DNA from 2 places in the Microbacterium plantarum genome. Region 1 is predicted to be linked to the other one. Evidence: predicted binding sites of a transcription regulator. Region 1 holds the regulator's gene; the other holds the start of a gene.

What was found. Region 1 encodes LexA, which represses DNA repair genes until DNA is damaged. Its sites were predicted from a motif close to TCGAACANNTGTTCGA; they were not measured.
Region 2: VC184_RS03180 (HNH endonuclease signature motif containing protein) is a predicted target of LexA. The motif match lies at 2,770-2,785, and genes of this name have one in related genera.

Annotation. Positions count from the first base shown of each region.
Region 1 is NZ_CP141117.1:1,028,622-1,036,006, forward strand. Features, by position in the region: gene VC184_RS04860 (prolyl oligopeptidase family serine peptidase) at 1-1,603, opposite strand, end outside; gene lexA (transcriptional repressor LexA) at 1,705-2,370, opposite strand; gene VC184_RS04870 (LysM peptidoglycan-binding domain-containing protein) at 2,627-2,986, shown strand; gene VC184_RS04875 (histidinol-phosphate transaminase) at 3,058-4,143, shown strand; gene hisB (imidazoleglycerol-phosphate dehydratase HisB) at 4,140-4,745, shown strand; gene hisH (imidazole glycerol phosphate synthase subunit HisH) at 4,742-5,404, shown strand; gene priA (bifunctional 1-(5-phosphoribosyl)-5-((5-phosphoribosylamino)methylideneamino)imidazole-4-carboxamide isomerase/phosphoribosylanthranilate isomerase PriA) at 5,463-6,209, shown strand; gene VC184_RS04895 (SseB family protein) at 6,193-6,975, shown strand; gene VC184_RS04900 (DUF1844 domain-containing protein) at 7,018-7,385, opposite strand, start outside.
Region 2 is NZ_CP141117.1:670,578-677,962, reverse strand. Features, by position in the region: gene VC184_RS03195 (hypothetical protein) at 1-89, opposite strand, end outside; gene VC184_RS03190 (DUF2207 domain-containing protein) at 416-2,215, opposite strand; gene VC184_RS03185 (MarR family winged helix-turn-helix transcriptional regulator) at 2,251-2,682, shown strand; gene VC184_RS03180 (HNH endonuclease signature motif containing protein) at 2,820-4,202, shown strand; gene VC184_RS03175 (Hsp20/alpha crystallin family protein) at 4,341-4,766, opposite strand; gene VC184_RS03170 (L-serine ammonia-lyase) at 4,917-6,326, opposite strand; gene VC184_RS03165 (FUSC family protein) at 6,416-7,385, shown strand, end outside.

The DNA.
Region 1 (7,385 bases):
AGCGCGCCTCGAAGTCGTGGGTCTCGGCCGCGAGGGCGCGGGCATCGCCGACGCCGTAGCGCGAGACGCCCGCGCCGAACACGTCCGTGCCGACGAGCGCCGCCAACACGGTCCAGCCACCGGCCGACCCGCCCTCGATCGCGAGCCGTGACGCATCGGCGAGTCCGTCGGCGGCGAGGCCGCGTGCCGCCGCCGCGACGTCATCGACGTCGACGACGCCCCACTGGCCCTTCAGCCGTTCACGGTACGACCGGCCGTACCCGGTCGACCCGCCGTAGTTCACGTCGAGCACACCGATGCCTCGGCTGGTGAAGTAGGCCGCCTTGGCGTCGGCGGTGCCGCCCACGTGCGACGTCGGCCCGCCGTGCACCCAGACGAGGTACGGCGGCAGCTCGTCGGTCGGCGCCGTGACATCGGGGTTCGTCGGCGGATAGGCGAAGGCGTGCACCGGGCCGTGGGGACCCTCGGTGGTGATCTGACGGGCATGGGGGATCCATGCCTCGTCGATATCGGGGGTACCGCCGCGCACCGCTGTCGTCTCGCCGCTGTCGAGATCGACCAGCCAGAGCCCGCTCGCCCCGGGCATGGCGCCGCTCACGAGGGCGCGGCTGCCGCGGACGTCCTCGATCTGCAGTCGAGCGGTGGCGGGGAAGGGGAGAGGGATCGCGCCGCCGTCGCGGTCGACGATCACGAGCTGGTCCGAGCCGTGCGTGCGGACGGCCACGACGCGGCCGTCGTCGAGCGGCGCGTACCACCGGGTGCCGAGGACCCACAGGCCACCACCCGTGTCGGCGTCGGCGGGGGAGACCGCGACGGGTGCCGCGCCGGTCGCGGGGTCGACGCGATGGAGGTTCCAGCGCCCCGTCGGCTCGTCGAGCAGCAACAGCTGGCCGTCGGATGTCCATTCCGGCTGCAGCGCGGCCGTGCTGCCGCCGGCCACCTCGCGGACACGATCCGGGGCGTCGAGCTCGATGACACGGATGCGGGTGCGGTCCCAGGGCATGTCCGGGTGATCCCACGCCACCCACGCGAGCTGTGATCCGTCGGGTGACAGTGCCGGCTGAGCCACAAAGTCGCTGCCCCCGGCGAGCTCCGTCACTCCCGCTTCGTCGCCGCTCGCGGCGTTCTCATCGCTGCTCGCGCCGTCGATCCGCACGATGTGTCGTTCGGGAGTGCGCCCCGGGCGCTCGCGCTCGCGCACCGCGAGAAGCGCGCCGTGCTGCCAGCGGAGACCGCCGTAGTGGGTGCCGCTCTCCTCTGGGGTGAGCGCCTCGGGCTCGCCGCCCGGGCGGAGGCGTCGAATGCGCTGGTCCGACTTGTCGACGAAGAACAGCTCGCCGTCGTCGGACGCCGTCCAGGCGCCGCCGCCATACTCGTGCACACGCGATCGCGCGTTCCCGGGCGCGGGGAGGACGACCTCCACAGAATCGTCGCGGCGGCGGCGCATGACGGCGACGCGACCGGCCTCATCGGGAAGGGATTCGCCCCACCAGATCTCATCCCCGACAAAGCGCGCGCCGTCGAGGCGCAACGAGGACGCGCTGGCCCACGAGGCGGTCAGGGGGGAGGGCCAAGAACCGTACGGGAGTTGCTGCTGCGACATACCGTCACGCTACGCGAGCGGATCCGGGTCGTGCCGGACGACGGGAGGGGATGCCGCCGAGTCGCGGCATCCCCTCCCGCAGTTCCGTCGGTGCGGCGAGGTCAGACCGTGCGGAGGACGGCGACGACCTTGCCGAGGATGGTGGCGTCATCGCCGAGGATCGGCTCGAACGCCGAGTTGCGGGGGAGGAGCCAGGTGTGGCCGTCGCGCTGACGGAGCGTCTTGACGGTGGCCTCGCCGTCGAGCATGGCCGCGACGATCTCGCCGTTGTCGGCGGTCGCCTGTGCCCGCACGACGACCCAGTCGCCGTCGCAGATGGCGGCGTCGATCATGGAGTCGCCGACGACCTTGAGCATGAACAGCTCGCCCTTGCCGACGAGCTGACGCGGCAGGGGGAAGATCTCCTCGACCTGCTGGTCGGCGGTGATCGGGACGCCCGCCGCGATGCGGCCCACGAGCGGCACGAGGGCGGCGTCGCCGAGGGCGGGCGCGGCGTCGGCGGGGTTCTCGCCGGCCGTGCCGGGGAGGTCGATGAGGACCTCCATCGCGCGGGTCTTGCCGGGGTCGCGGCGGAGGTATCCGCTCAGCTCGAGCTGGTTCAGCTGGTGGGTGACGCTCGACAGCGACTTGAGGCCGACGGCGTCGCCGATCTCGCGCATGCTCGGCGGGTAGCCGTTGCGGGCGATCGCGTGCTGGATCACCTCGAGGATCGCGAGCTGCTTATCGCTCAGATTCTTGCGTCGTCGCGTCTGCGGCTTCTCGCTCATACCGCCGGTCTCCTGTCGTCGCGCCCCGTCCCCGACCCGATGTCGGAGGTTCATGGTGGGCTCTCGCTGTCGAAAAGGTAGCCCGATCCGACAGCGACATCACGGAACGCTCCGCGTGTCTCTTCGATCGGTCTCCGATTTCGGTGGGTGGTTGACACCACACAATATCGAAGATACGTTCGGAACCGAAGTTCGCACCCGTCTCTCCCGGCCGAGAGGCGGGAGCGAATCTTCCTACCGCTCCCGAGGAGATGTCATGACCACGATCGATGCCCGCTTCGCACCGGCCCCCCGCACCCGTCTGCGCCTGACGCGCCGTGGACGCCGCGTCATCGCAGCGATCGCCGCGCTTCCCGCCGTCGTCGCCGTCACCGCTGCCGTGCTCTCCGGCGGGGGAGCACTCGCGTCCAACGAGGCGGGCGCGCCCGAGGGGTCGTTCACGACGGTGACCGTCATGTCGGGCGAATCGCTCTGGTCGATCGCTGAAGAGGTGGCGCCGGCCGCCGACCCCCGTGACGTCGTCGACGCCATCATCCGGCTGAACGCCCTCGGCTCTGGTCAGCTCGAGGCAGGCCAGACACTCGCCATCCCCGCCGAGTACGACGCCGCGAGCTGAAGCCCGCCGTCTTCGGCGCAGAAGCTGGGGTGCGGCCACGCCGGACTCGGACGCGGCCTAGCATGGGTGGGATGAGCCCGAGTCTGGATGATCTGCCCCTCAGAGACGATCTGCGAGGCCTCACCCCGTACGGCGCCCCGCAGGCGCCGCTTCCGGTCGCGCTGAACGTCAACGAGAACACGCATCCCGTTCCCGAAGAGGTCGCAGACGACATCCTGGATGCCGTCGCCCGTGCCCTGCGCGACGTCAACCGCTATCCCGACCGCGAGTTCACGCACCTCCGCGAGTCCTTCGCCGAGTACCTCGGTCACGGCCTCACCCCCGATCGCATCTGGGCCGCGAACGGATCGAACGAGGTGCTGCAGCACCTGCTCCAGGCCTTCGGCGGCCCGGGGCGCACCGCCATGGGCTTCGGCCCCACGTACTCGATGTACCCGCTGCTGACGCGAGCCACCGGCGCGCAGTACGTCGCGGGCACGCGCGGCCCCGACTTCACGCTCGACCCGGCCTCCGCCGCGGCACAAGTCTCCGAACTACGCCCCGACGTCGTCTTCCTCTGCGCGCCCAACAACCCGACCGGCACGCCGCTCGGTCTCGACGTCATCGAGGCGGTGTACGACGCCACCGACGGAATCGTGATCGTCGACGAGGCCTATCAGGAGTTCGCGCCGCGCGAGAGCCCCTCCGCGCTGACGCTGCTCGGCGAGCGGGAGCGCCTGGTCGTCTCGCGCACGATGAGCAAGGCGTTCGCCTTCGCCGGTGCGCGCGTCGGCTATCTCGCCGCCGACGCGACCCTCATCGACGCTCTGCGTCTTGTCCGCCTGCCGTACCACCTCAGCGCCCTCACGCAGGCGGCCGCGACAGCCGCGCTGTCGCACTCGTCGACGATGCTCCGGATGGTGGACGAGATCGTCGCGCAGCGCGATCGGATGTCGGCGACGCTCGATGCCCTCGGGTACCACGCCTACGAGAGCTGGACGAACTTCGTCCTGTTCGACGGGGTCGACGACCCGCGCGCCACCTGGCAGGCGCTCTACGATCGCGGCATCCTCGTCCGCGACGTCGGCATCCCGCACAGCCTGCGCGTCAGTGCCGGTACGGAAGACGAGACGACCGCGTTCCTCGAAGCACTGGCGTCGATAGACTCGGAGGCATGACCAGCCCCCGAACGGCCAGCATCCGTCGTGCCACGAGCGAGTCGAGTGTCGAACTCGAGCTCGACCTCGACGGGACCGGGATCAGCACGATCGAGACGACCGTGCCGTTCTTCGATCATCTGCTGACGGCGTTCGCGAAGCACTCGCTCACCGACCTGACTGTACGCGCGACGGGCGACACGCACATCGACGCGCACCACACGGTCGAGGATGTGGCGATCGTGCTCGGGCAGGCGCTGCGCTCTGCGCTGGGCGACAAGTCGGGCATATCCCGCTACGGCGATGCGCTCGTGCCCCTCGACGAGGCGCTCGCGCAGGCTGTCGTCGACATCTCCGGGCGTCCCTACCTCGTGCACACGGGAGAGCCCGAGGGATACGAGTACCACCTCATCGGCGGGCACTTCACGGGGTCGCTCGTGCGGCACACGTTCGAGGCGATCGCGTTCAACGCGGGCCTGACGATGCACGTCCGCGTGCTCGGCGGACGCGACCCGCACCACATCGCCGAGGCGGAGTACAAGGCCTTCGCCCGTGCCTTCCGGCAGGCCAAGGCGCTCGATCCGCTCGTGCACGGCATCCCCAGCACGAAGGGCGCCCTATGACCGAGGGTGACACGACCGGACGCGCGCCGCTCGTCGCCGTCCTCGATTATGGCTCGGGCAACATCCACTCGGCCGTCAAGGCCCTCTCCGCCGCGGGTGCGGACGCCCGACTGACGTCCGATCGTGGTCTCATCCGCGATGCGGACGGTCTTCTGGTTCCCGGCGTCGGTGCGTTCAGTGCGGTCATGGCCGCCCTGCGCGAGAGCCGCGGCGACGAGATCATCGAGCGGCGCCTGGCCGGGGGGCGCCCGGTGCTGGGCATCTGCGTCGGCATGCAGATCATGTTTGGCAACGGCGTCGAGCGCGGCGATGACACCGAGGGCCTCGGGCAGTGGCCGGGCACCGTCACCGAGCTGCAGGCACCCGTGCTGCCCCACATGGGCTGGAACACCGTGCGCGCGGGCGCAGGGTCGACGCTGTTCAACGGTCTGGAGGACGAGCGCTTCTACTTCGTGCACTCGTACGGTGCCCAGGACTGGAGCCTCGAGGTCATGAAGCCCTTCGCCGAGCCCGTGCTGACCTGGTGCGACTACGGCGCGCCCTTCCTCGCGGCCGTCGAGAACGGGCCGCTCTCGGCGACGCAGTTCCACCCCGAGAAGTCGGGGGCCGCCGGCATCCGTCTCCTCGCCAATTGGATCGGTGCCCTACCGCGCCACTAGTCTCCCTCTGGTGCGCTCGCGTGGACGAGCGTGCATCCCGACCCACCCCTGGAATGTGATGAACGACTTCGCGTCCACCCCCGAACTGATCCTCCTGCCCGCCGTCGACGTCGCCGACGGGAAGGCCGTGCGCCTGACCCAGGGCGAGGCCGGCAGCGAGACGACCTACGGCGACCCCGTCGACGCGGCGCTCGCCTGGGCCAAGCAGGGTGCGCAGTGGATCCATCTCGTCGACCTCGACGCGGCCTTCGGCCGGGGCAACAACACCGCCGTGCTCCGCAAGGTCATCAAGCAGGTCAAGGGTGTGCAGATCGAGCTGTCGGGCGGCATCCGCGACGATGCGACGCTCGAGGCCGCGCTCGAGAGCGGTGCGACGCGCATCAACCTGGGCACTGCCGCGCTCGAGAACCCCGAGTGGGCCGCCGATGTCATCGGCCGCTACGGCGACGCGATCGCGGTCGGACTCGATGTCCGCGGCACGACGCTCGCCGCCCGGGGCTGGACCCGCGACGGCGGCGACCTGTGGGACGTCCTCGAGCGTCTCGAAGACGCCGGCTGCAGCCGATACGTCGTCACCGACGTGACGAAGGACGGCACGCTCCAGGGCCCGAACCTCGAGCTGCTGCGCGAGATCACCTCGCGCACACCCAAGCCCGTGGTCGCATCGGGCGGTATCTCGAGCCTCGACGACATCGCCGCGCTGCGCGAGCTCGTGCCGCTGGGCGTCGAGGGTGCGATCGTCGGCAAGGCTCTCTACGCCGGCGCGTTCACGCTGGCCGAGGCGCTGGATGTCGCCGGAGACTGACGACGGCTGCGGCCACGCCGCCGACTCGGCGGGCGTTCCCTGGGAGGGGCGCAGCTTCGAGTCGAACCCTCACGCCGGTGACGACGGCTCCGCCGATCCCGCGCTGCTCGCGGCGCTCGAAGCCTTCCGCGCGGGGACCGGTGACGCCGTGGCGGTCGTCGAGGCGTATCGCGCGGCGCGGCTGCTGATCCCGCTCGTGCCCGAGAAGGGCGACGAAGGGGTCGGGCCGACGGGGCTGCGTGTCGACAAGACCCAGGAGCTGTCGATCGTCACGGTCGCGGCTCCTGACGGTCGGCGCGTTCTGCCGGTCTTCACGTCGGTGGCCGCACTCGCGCGGTGGGATGCCGTCGCGCGTCCGGTTCCGGCCGACGGGGTGCGCACGGCGATGGCGGCGGCGTCCGATGACACCGACCTGATCGTGATCGACCCGGGCTCCGAGACCGAGTTCGTGCTGCGACGCCCCGCCGTCTGGGCGATCGGACAGGGACTGCCCTGGGAACCGGCGCCCACCTCGCCCGAGGTCTTCACCGCTCTCCAGGCCAGCATCGGGGGAGAGCTCGCGGTGCTCGACCTGTCGGTCGCGGCGGGTGATCCCGCCGCCCGGATGCGCGGCCCCGAGCTGATCGTCCGGCTTCATCTCATCGATGGGCTGGATGCCGCCGAGCTCGACGCGGTGCTGTCGCGGCTGGCGTCGCGGTGGGCCGCCGACGACCGCATCGCGGTGCTCGTCGACTCGCTGACGGTCAAGCTGGTGCGCGCTTCCTGACGGAAGTGCCGGGCCCGAGCGCTGCTCGAGCCCGGGAGCTCGTCAGTTGACGGGACCGGTGAACTTCTCGCCGGGGCCCTTGCCGATCGGGTCGGGGATCGTCGACGCCTCGCGGAAGGCGAGCTGCAGCGAGCGCAGGCCGTCGCGCAGCGATCGCGCGTGCATGTCGCTGATCTCGGGAGCGCCGGCGGTGATGAGCCCGGCGAGGGCGTTGATGAGCTTGCGGGCCTCGTCGAGGTCGAGCTGGGTGGCCGGGTCGTCGGCGAGCCCGACCTTGACGGCGGCGGCGCTCATGAGGTGCACGGCGGCGGTGGTGATGACCTCGACCGCCGGCACGTCGGCGATGTCGCGGGTCGCGGCCGAGGCCGCGCGCTCCTGCTCCTCCCACCGCTGGCGACGAGCCTCGTCGT
Region 2 (7,385 bases), 360 kb from region 1:
TCGAGGGCATCGGGCTTGGCGATCGGCAGGTCGACGACGAGCGTGACCACGAAGGGTCCGCTGGCGGTGTCTCGGCCGTGGGCGTGCACGCGCTCATCCTGACAGACCCGCGGCACTGCGGAGGCCGAAAACCGGATGTCGTCGAGGTGCCGGCTCAGCGTTTCCGATGATTACGAAAAGATAACGGGAAAACCCTTGCTCGTCGTTACCTCGCCGTTATAGAGTGCTCGCACGGTAGCTGTTTTGCTGTGGCAGCCACCGGCATGTGATTGCAGGAAACTCTTGGTGCAAAGGGACGAGGGTCCGACCGAATGCCTCTTCGGTCGGACCCTCAACTGTCTTCCGGCCGCGAGAGCCGACCGCGCGCGACGACCGCGCGCGACGACCGCGCGTGACGACCGCGCGTGACGACGCGTCAGGCGCCGCCACCACCGCCTCCGCCGCCTCCCCCGCCGGCAGACCCGCCCCCGCTCGACCCGCCCGCGGTCGACGACGACGACGATGCCGCCGACGACAGCGTGCCGATACCTGCCGCGAACGATGACGCATCGAACGCCGCCGTTCCCACGTACCACCCCGGCGTCGCGATGCCCGCGTCGCCGTAGAGCGCCGTCAGGTGCGCAGCCCACTCCTTCTCGCGGCCGAACAGCACGGCGTACGGCAGCAGTCGCTCGTAGATCCGGAGCGTCTCCCGGGGGTCGTCCGTTGCGACCGGCTCGCGCTCAGCGCCGGTCGGCGACTGCAGCATCCGGATGCGGTCGGCTTCGGCCCACCGGATGAAGAGGTCCAGCCCGCGCAGGTGGTCGCGGATCTCCGCCCCCGTGTCCGACAGCGGCTCACCGGCGACCGCGAAGACGACCACCAGGAACGACGCCGTCGCCAGAACGATGCCGACGATGGGCAGTGCGGGGTGGACGTGAGCGTTCAGCGCGAGCGCACCGAACAGGATGACCAGACCCGCCGCGATGGCCCATGCGGCGACGGGCCAGCCACGCACTCCCGCCGGCACAGGCTTGTACATGCCGCGACCGCGGAGACTGTCTTTGGCCATCTTCAGCGCCCGCTGGGTCTCGGTGGACAGCCGGGTGTCGGAGGAGCCGAAGCGGTAGACCTCGCCACGACGGTGATGCGGGAACATGCCGCGCAGGAGTCTGCGCCCGTTCTCATCTGCGGCCCGAGGGTCGACGAGCTCCGCCTGCAGCTTCGCACGTCCCCAGCGGCTCTTCCCATCGTCGACGATGCGGATGGCGCCCACCAGCGCCAGCTCGAGGACCTCGGCGGGAATCGCCTTCGACGTCTTCTGCAACAGCACCGCCGCGTCGATCGCATCGATGCGGCGCGGTGGCGCGTACTCGGCGATGACCGTCGGGCGCCCGGGCTCGTCGCGGAGGTACCGCCGGCGATTGCGCAGCGCCCAGCCGGTGGCGCCGGCGAGCAGCGCCGTCGACCCGGACTGGAGCCATCCGAGCGGCGACGCTAGGAACCCGGTGTCGTACACCTCGAACGTGCCCTCCTCGAACCCGACGGCGAAAGTGAGCGTCTCGTGCGGCGCGAGGTCGGTCGCCGAGGCGGCGATCGCGGTTCCGTCCGGTGAGGCGACGATCTCGGGACACGGCGTGGTGCTGTCCTGCTCGCCGACATAGCAGGCCTGCCGGCCGGCGAGGGCGTCCGCGATAGCGGGGTCGACCCGCAAGGTGGCCGTCACCTGCCGGAACGGCTGATTCCAGTCGGTGCCGTTGACGTCCCAGTAGAACTCGAGCCCGGTGTCCGGGAAGTCCCACACGACATTCTCGAGGTCGTAGGTGAAGACGAAGGTGTTCGGCCCGTGCAGGTACTCGGGCCCGCGCGTCAGGATGCCGAGGGTGCCGTCCTCGCTGTCGGTCTCGACGGGACGGGCATCGCCGTTCTCGTCGGTGACCGAGATGAGTTCCGGATGCAGCGGCTGCCCGTTGTAGGTCTCGGGCAGAAGGCGGCGCATGCCCCGGTTCTGATCGGACTGGGGGAAATCGGCGACGAAGGTCTCGACGACCCGCATCCTGGCCATGCCGTCCTCGTCGCGGCTGAGGGTGTAGTCCACGGCGAGCGAATCGAAGACGAAGGCGTCGAGATCGGCGGATTCGTCGGCGGATGCCGCGGCAGGGACCGCCAGCCCGAAAAGGCCCGTGATCAGCACGAGGACCACGATCGCGAGTGCCGCCCGGGTGCGACGCATCATGCCGACCAGCTTAGGCGGGCAGTAAAGTTGTCGCCATGAACGATCGTCGTCGCGCCGTTGCCGCGTGGGAGAGCCTCTTCCGCGCGCAGCACGAGATCTTCGACGACATCAGCAATGACTTCGCCGGCGATGAGCTGACCCAGGCCGAGTACGACGTGCTCCTGACGGTCGCGCGAGGCACGGGCCATCGCGCTCGCCTGCGAGACGTCACCGCGAACATGCTCATCAGCCAGCCGAGCGTCTCGCGCCTGGTCGATCGGATGGTCGCGCGCGGCCTCATCACCAAGTGCGGCGACCCGACGGATGGCCGCGGCGCAATGCTCACGGCGACGCCGGAGGGGCTGTCGGCGTTTCGTCGACTCGCCGCCGCCCACGGCCGCTCCATCGCCGAACGGATGTCGGTGCTGTCGACCGAAGAGCTCGAGCAGCTCGAGCAGCTGACGACGAAGCTGCGACGTCTGTCCTGACGACCGCGCGGAGCGGAGTTGCGGGTCGCGCGGCGTCTCGCGATGTCGATTCCTCCCCCGGCGGGACGGTGCCCTGACTTTCGATAACCGAACATGTGTTCGACTCGAATGTCGTACCCCGCTGTCACAATGGGAACATGACGGCGAGTGACGGGGGAAGCGAGGCGCGACGCGACGAGGTCACGCCGTCGCAAGCGCTCGCTTTTGCGAGGTACGCGGAGGCCCTTGACCTCTCTCACGCCGCTGACATCGCTCGCACCCGGGCGCTGGCCGACCTGGGTCACGCCGCCCTGCACGACGCGCGCCGCGACGGGGTGCGGGGTATGGCGTCGGACATGGAGTTGCGTTCAGTCGCGGCCGAAGCGGCCGGGATGGCGCGGTTGACGGATCGGCGGCTGCAGGGTGAGATCGACCATGCGATGACCGTCATCGACGACTATCCCGCGGTGTTCGAGGCGTGGGTGCAGCGGCGGATCGAACGTGGCCACGTGAATGTGGTCGTGCGGGTCGGTGCGGGGCTTCCGAATGAGGTGCGGGATTCGTTCGCGGAAGCCGCGATCGCGGTGTGCGAGCGGGACGTGCCGTCGCGGGTGCGGGGTGCGCTGGATGCGTTGGCAGCCCGGCTTCACCCGCAGACGTTCACCGACCGGCACAAGACCGCGGCGGCGGAGCGGTGCGTACGGGTGTTCCACGGGTCGGATGGGATGTCGAATCTCGTCGCGAACCTTCCGACGGTCATCGCCGCCGGGATGCTCGACCGGCTGACGCAGATGGGGCAGTCCGTGAAGGACGCCCGGGCGGAGGGCGACGGGGCGGAAGGTGCCGGGGCGGATGCCGCTGGGTCGGGTAAGCCCGCCGACACGAGGACGATGGATCAGCTGCGCGCCGACATCCTCGGCGACCTGGTGCTCGGCGGGGCGCCGGTCGTTGACCCGACGTATGGGATCGACCGGGCTGGTGGGCTCGGGGCGATCCGCGCGCGGGTTCAGGTGGCGGTCACCGCCGAGACGTTGATGGGGCGTGACGAGAACCCGGCCGAAGCCGTCGGGGGCGCGCTGATCGATGCGGATACGGCACGCGAGCTCGCCGGGCAGGTCAGCGAGTGGGACCGGCTCTTCATCGACCCCGTCACCCGCACCCCGGTCGAGATCGACACCTACCGGCCCACGGCGTCGATGAAGAAGCTCCTGATGGCGCGCGACCAGCACTGCCGGTTCCCCGGATGCCGCAGAGCCGCGATCCGCTGCGAGCTCGACCACACGATCGATCACGCCCTCGGCGGGCACACCCACATCTTCAACCTCGCCCACCTCTGCCAACGACACCACTCGATGAAGCAATTCACGAAGTGGGAGGTCAGGCAGGTCGGCGGCGGGGTCCTGGAATGGACCTCACCCCTCGGCCGGGTCTACCGCGAAGACGTACCCATACCGGCCGTCTGCTTCACCATCGCCACCACGGACCCGCCACCGGATGCGACACGCGGCGGACCACCGCCGGACGAACCGCCACCCTTCTGAGTGCTGCAGCCACGCAGTCGGGCGCGCGCATCGCGCGCCTTCGAATCGGTCGCGGGCGCTGGGGGATATACGCGAAAGGGCGGCCGCCGCCCCCGAAAGAGCTGCGGCCGCCCGTCGTGCGAACGCGGATCTGCGCGATCAGTTCTCGATCGGCACCACCGGCGCGGCTGCGTCGGTCGTGACCTCGACCTTGCGCGGCTTGGCCTTCTCGCTGACCGGGATGGTCACAGTCAGGACGCCGTTGTTGTAGGTCGCGGCGATGCCTTCCGTGTCGACGCCCTGGCCGAGGTTCAGCTGACGCAGGAAGCTCGCGGCTTCACGCTCGCGCGTGATCCACTTCACTCCGTCACCGCTCGCGAGCGTGCGCTCGGCGCGGATGGTCAGCAGCTGGCCGTCGACGTCGATGTCGACCGAGCCCGGGTCGATGCCCGGCAGGTCGGCGGTCATCACGTAGTGGTCGCCGTCACGGTAGAGGTCCATCGGCATGCGACGGGGGCCGCGGCGCGTGTCGAAGAGGCTCGAGGCGATGCGGTCGAGGTCGCGGAACGGGTCATAAGTAGCCATCGATCTTTCCCTTCTCTGATGCTTCGTGTTGAGATCTGAAAGTTGAGCCGTCTCGGCTCAACTGCATCCAGATTAGCACTCTCCCCCATCGAGTGCCAAGGGTTCTCGCACAGCGAACAGCGCCCCGAAGACGGGGCGCGGGAGGGCCTCTCAGCACTCGACGACGTTCACGGCGAGACCGCCCTCGCTCGTCTCCTTGTACTTGTGCGACATGTCGATCCCGGTCTGGCGCATCGTCTCGACGACGGCATCCAGCGACACGTAATGCTGCCCGTCACCCCGCAACGCGAGTCGCGCCGCGGTGACCGCCGTCGACGCCGCGATCGCGTTGCGCTCGATGCACGGGATCTGCACGAGGCCACCGACCGGGTCGCACGTGAGCCCGAGGTGGTGCTCCATCGCGATCTCCGCCGCATTCTCGATCTGCGCGCTGTTGCCGCCCATGACCGCCGTCAGGCCTCCCGCAGCCATTGCGCACGCAGATCCGACCTCGGCCTGGCAGCCGCCCTCCGCACCCGAGATGGACGCGTTCGCCTTGAACAGCGACCCCAGCGCCGTCGCGGTCAACAGGAACCGCCTGATGCCGCGGCGCCGATCCAGATCCTCCGACGCGAGCCGCGACTTCGCCGCGAACCGCCACCAGTACATAGCCACCGCCGGAAGGATTCCTGCGGCACCGTTGGTGGGCGCGGTGACCACGCGTCCACCCGACGCGTTCTCCTCGTTGACGGCGAGCGCGAAAGCACCGAGCCACTCCCCCGGCAGCTCACGCCCACCCGCCGCCTCCGCCTGTTCGAGCTGCGCCCGCATCGCCCCCGCCCGGCGCCGCACGCGCAGCATCCCCGGCAAGGTGCCGTCGGCTCGAAGCCCCGCCTCGACGCACCCCGCCATGGCATCCCAGATCGCGTCGAGGCCGGCAGCGACCTCGGCCTCCGGCCGGAGTGCCTCCTCGTTGCGGCGCGCGAGGCCGGCGATGCTCATCTGCTCGCGCTCGCACAGCTCGAGCAGCTCCGCCGCGGTGCTGAAGCGGTACGGCCAGGCGACAGCGCCCGAACCTCCGCGCCGTCCGCCCGCCTCGGCGGCTTCGCCTGCGCGTCGGATGAAGCCGCCCCCGACCGAGAGATACGTTTCCGACGCGACGAGATCGCCCGCGGCGTCCCACGCGCTCAGGGTCATCGCGTTGGGATGCTCCGGAAGCCGCGTCCGCGGTTCGAAGGTCACGTCGCTCCGCGAGAACGGCACCGCGTGCCACCCCGCGAGCACCAGGGGCGACCCGTCGACCCATTCGGTCCACGCGCCGCGAACCACGTCGGGATCGACGGTCTCGGGCGCATGACCCTGTAGCCCTGCGACCACGGCGTCGGGCGTGCCGTGCCCGATCCCGGTCGCTCCGAGCGACCCGTACAGCACGCAGCCGACCCGTGCGACCTCGGGAAGCCGCCCCGCGGCCTCCAGCCTGACGACGAAAGCACGGGCAGCACGCAACGGGCCGACCGTGTGGGAGCTCGAGGGTCCTACACCGATGGAGAACAGCTCGAACGCCGAGACGTAAGCGCTCACTCGCCCAGGCTACGCCAGCATCTGCCGTACGGGCCCGGCGGCGTCAAGGGGCTGCTGTCGGGCGCGCTGTACGCCTATCGTCGCGATTGATGACCGCCGTACCCCATCCCCGCCTTGTCTCGCTGAAAGCCGCGGCGCGGACCGCGGGCGGAGAGGCCTTCGCGCTCTCTCGTCTGCTGCTCGCCGGCAAGGCGGCCCTCGCCGCTGCGATCGCCTGGTATCTCGCGCCGTACGTACCTTTCGCGCACGACGAGTACTCCTACTACGCTCCGCTCGGCGTGCTCGTGAGCATGTATCCGACGATCGCCGACTCGGCCAAGGCCGGCCTGCAGGCGGTCGGCGGCCTGGCGATCGGCATCGCGATCGGCCTGGTGGGCCTGTGGTTCGTGTCGGGCCCCAGCCCCCGCATCGTGGGTGTGGCGATCGTCGTCGGCGTCGGCGTCGCCGTCGGCGGCATCCGAGCGCTCGGCACCGGCCGAGACTGGATCGCCATCGCCGCCCTGTTCGTACTGCTGCTCGGGGCGAACGACGCGGGCGGCTTCTCGGTGTCGTACCTCGTCACGATGGCGTTCGGCGTCGTCATCGGCGTCGCCGTCAATCTCGCCATCATTCCGCCCCTCTACCTCCGCCGCGCCTCCACACGCCTGTCGCAGCTGCGCGACGCCGTATCGGACCGGCTCGAGATGCTCGCGACCTCGATCGCCGACGGCGAACCGGCCGACGAGGCCGGTCAGCGCTATCTCGAGGAGATCCTCGACGCCGTGTCGACCGACGTCCGCGAGGCCGCACGCAGCCGCAAAGCGCATCCGCTCGCCCGTCGCCGACGGGGCATCGAGACGGAGAACAACCGCCGATTGCGCGCCCTCGAGAACACCGTCCGCCAGACGATCGAGCTGGCCGACGGCATCGACGGGCTGCCCCTCACACCGGATGCCGCGCCCCCGCGTGCCGCACTCGCCGAGGCTGTCCGTGCGACCGCCCGAGCCGTGGCTCGCCCTCTGGGCGACCCCGCCGCCGCGACCACGGTCGAGGATGCCGAGAAGGCGCTCGCCCGCGTCG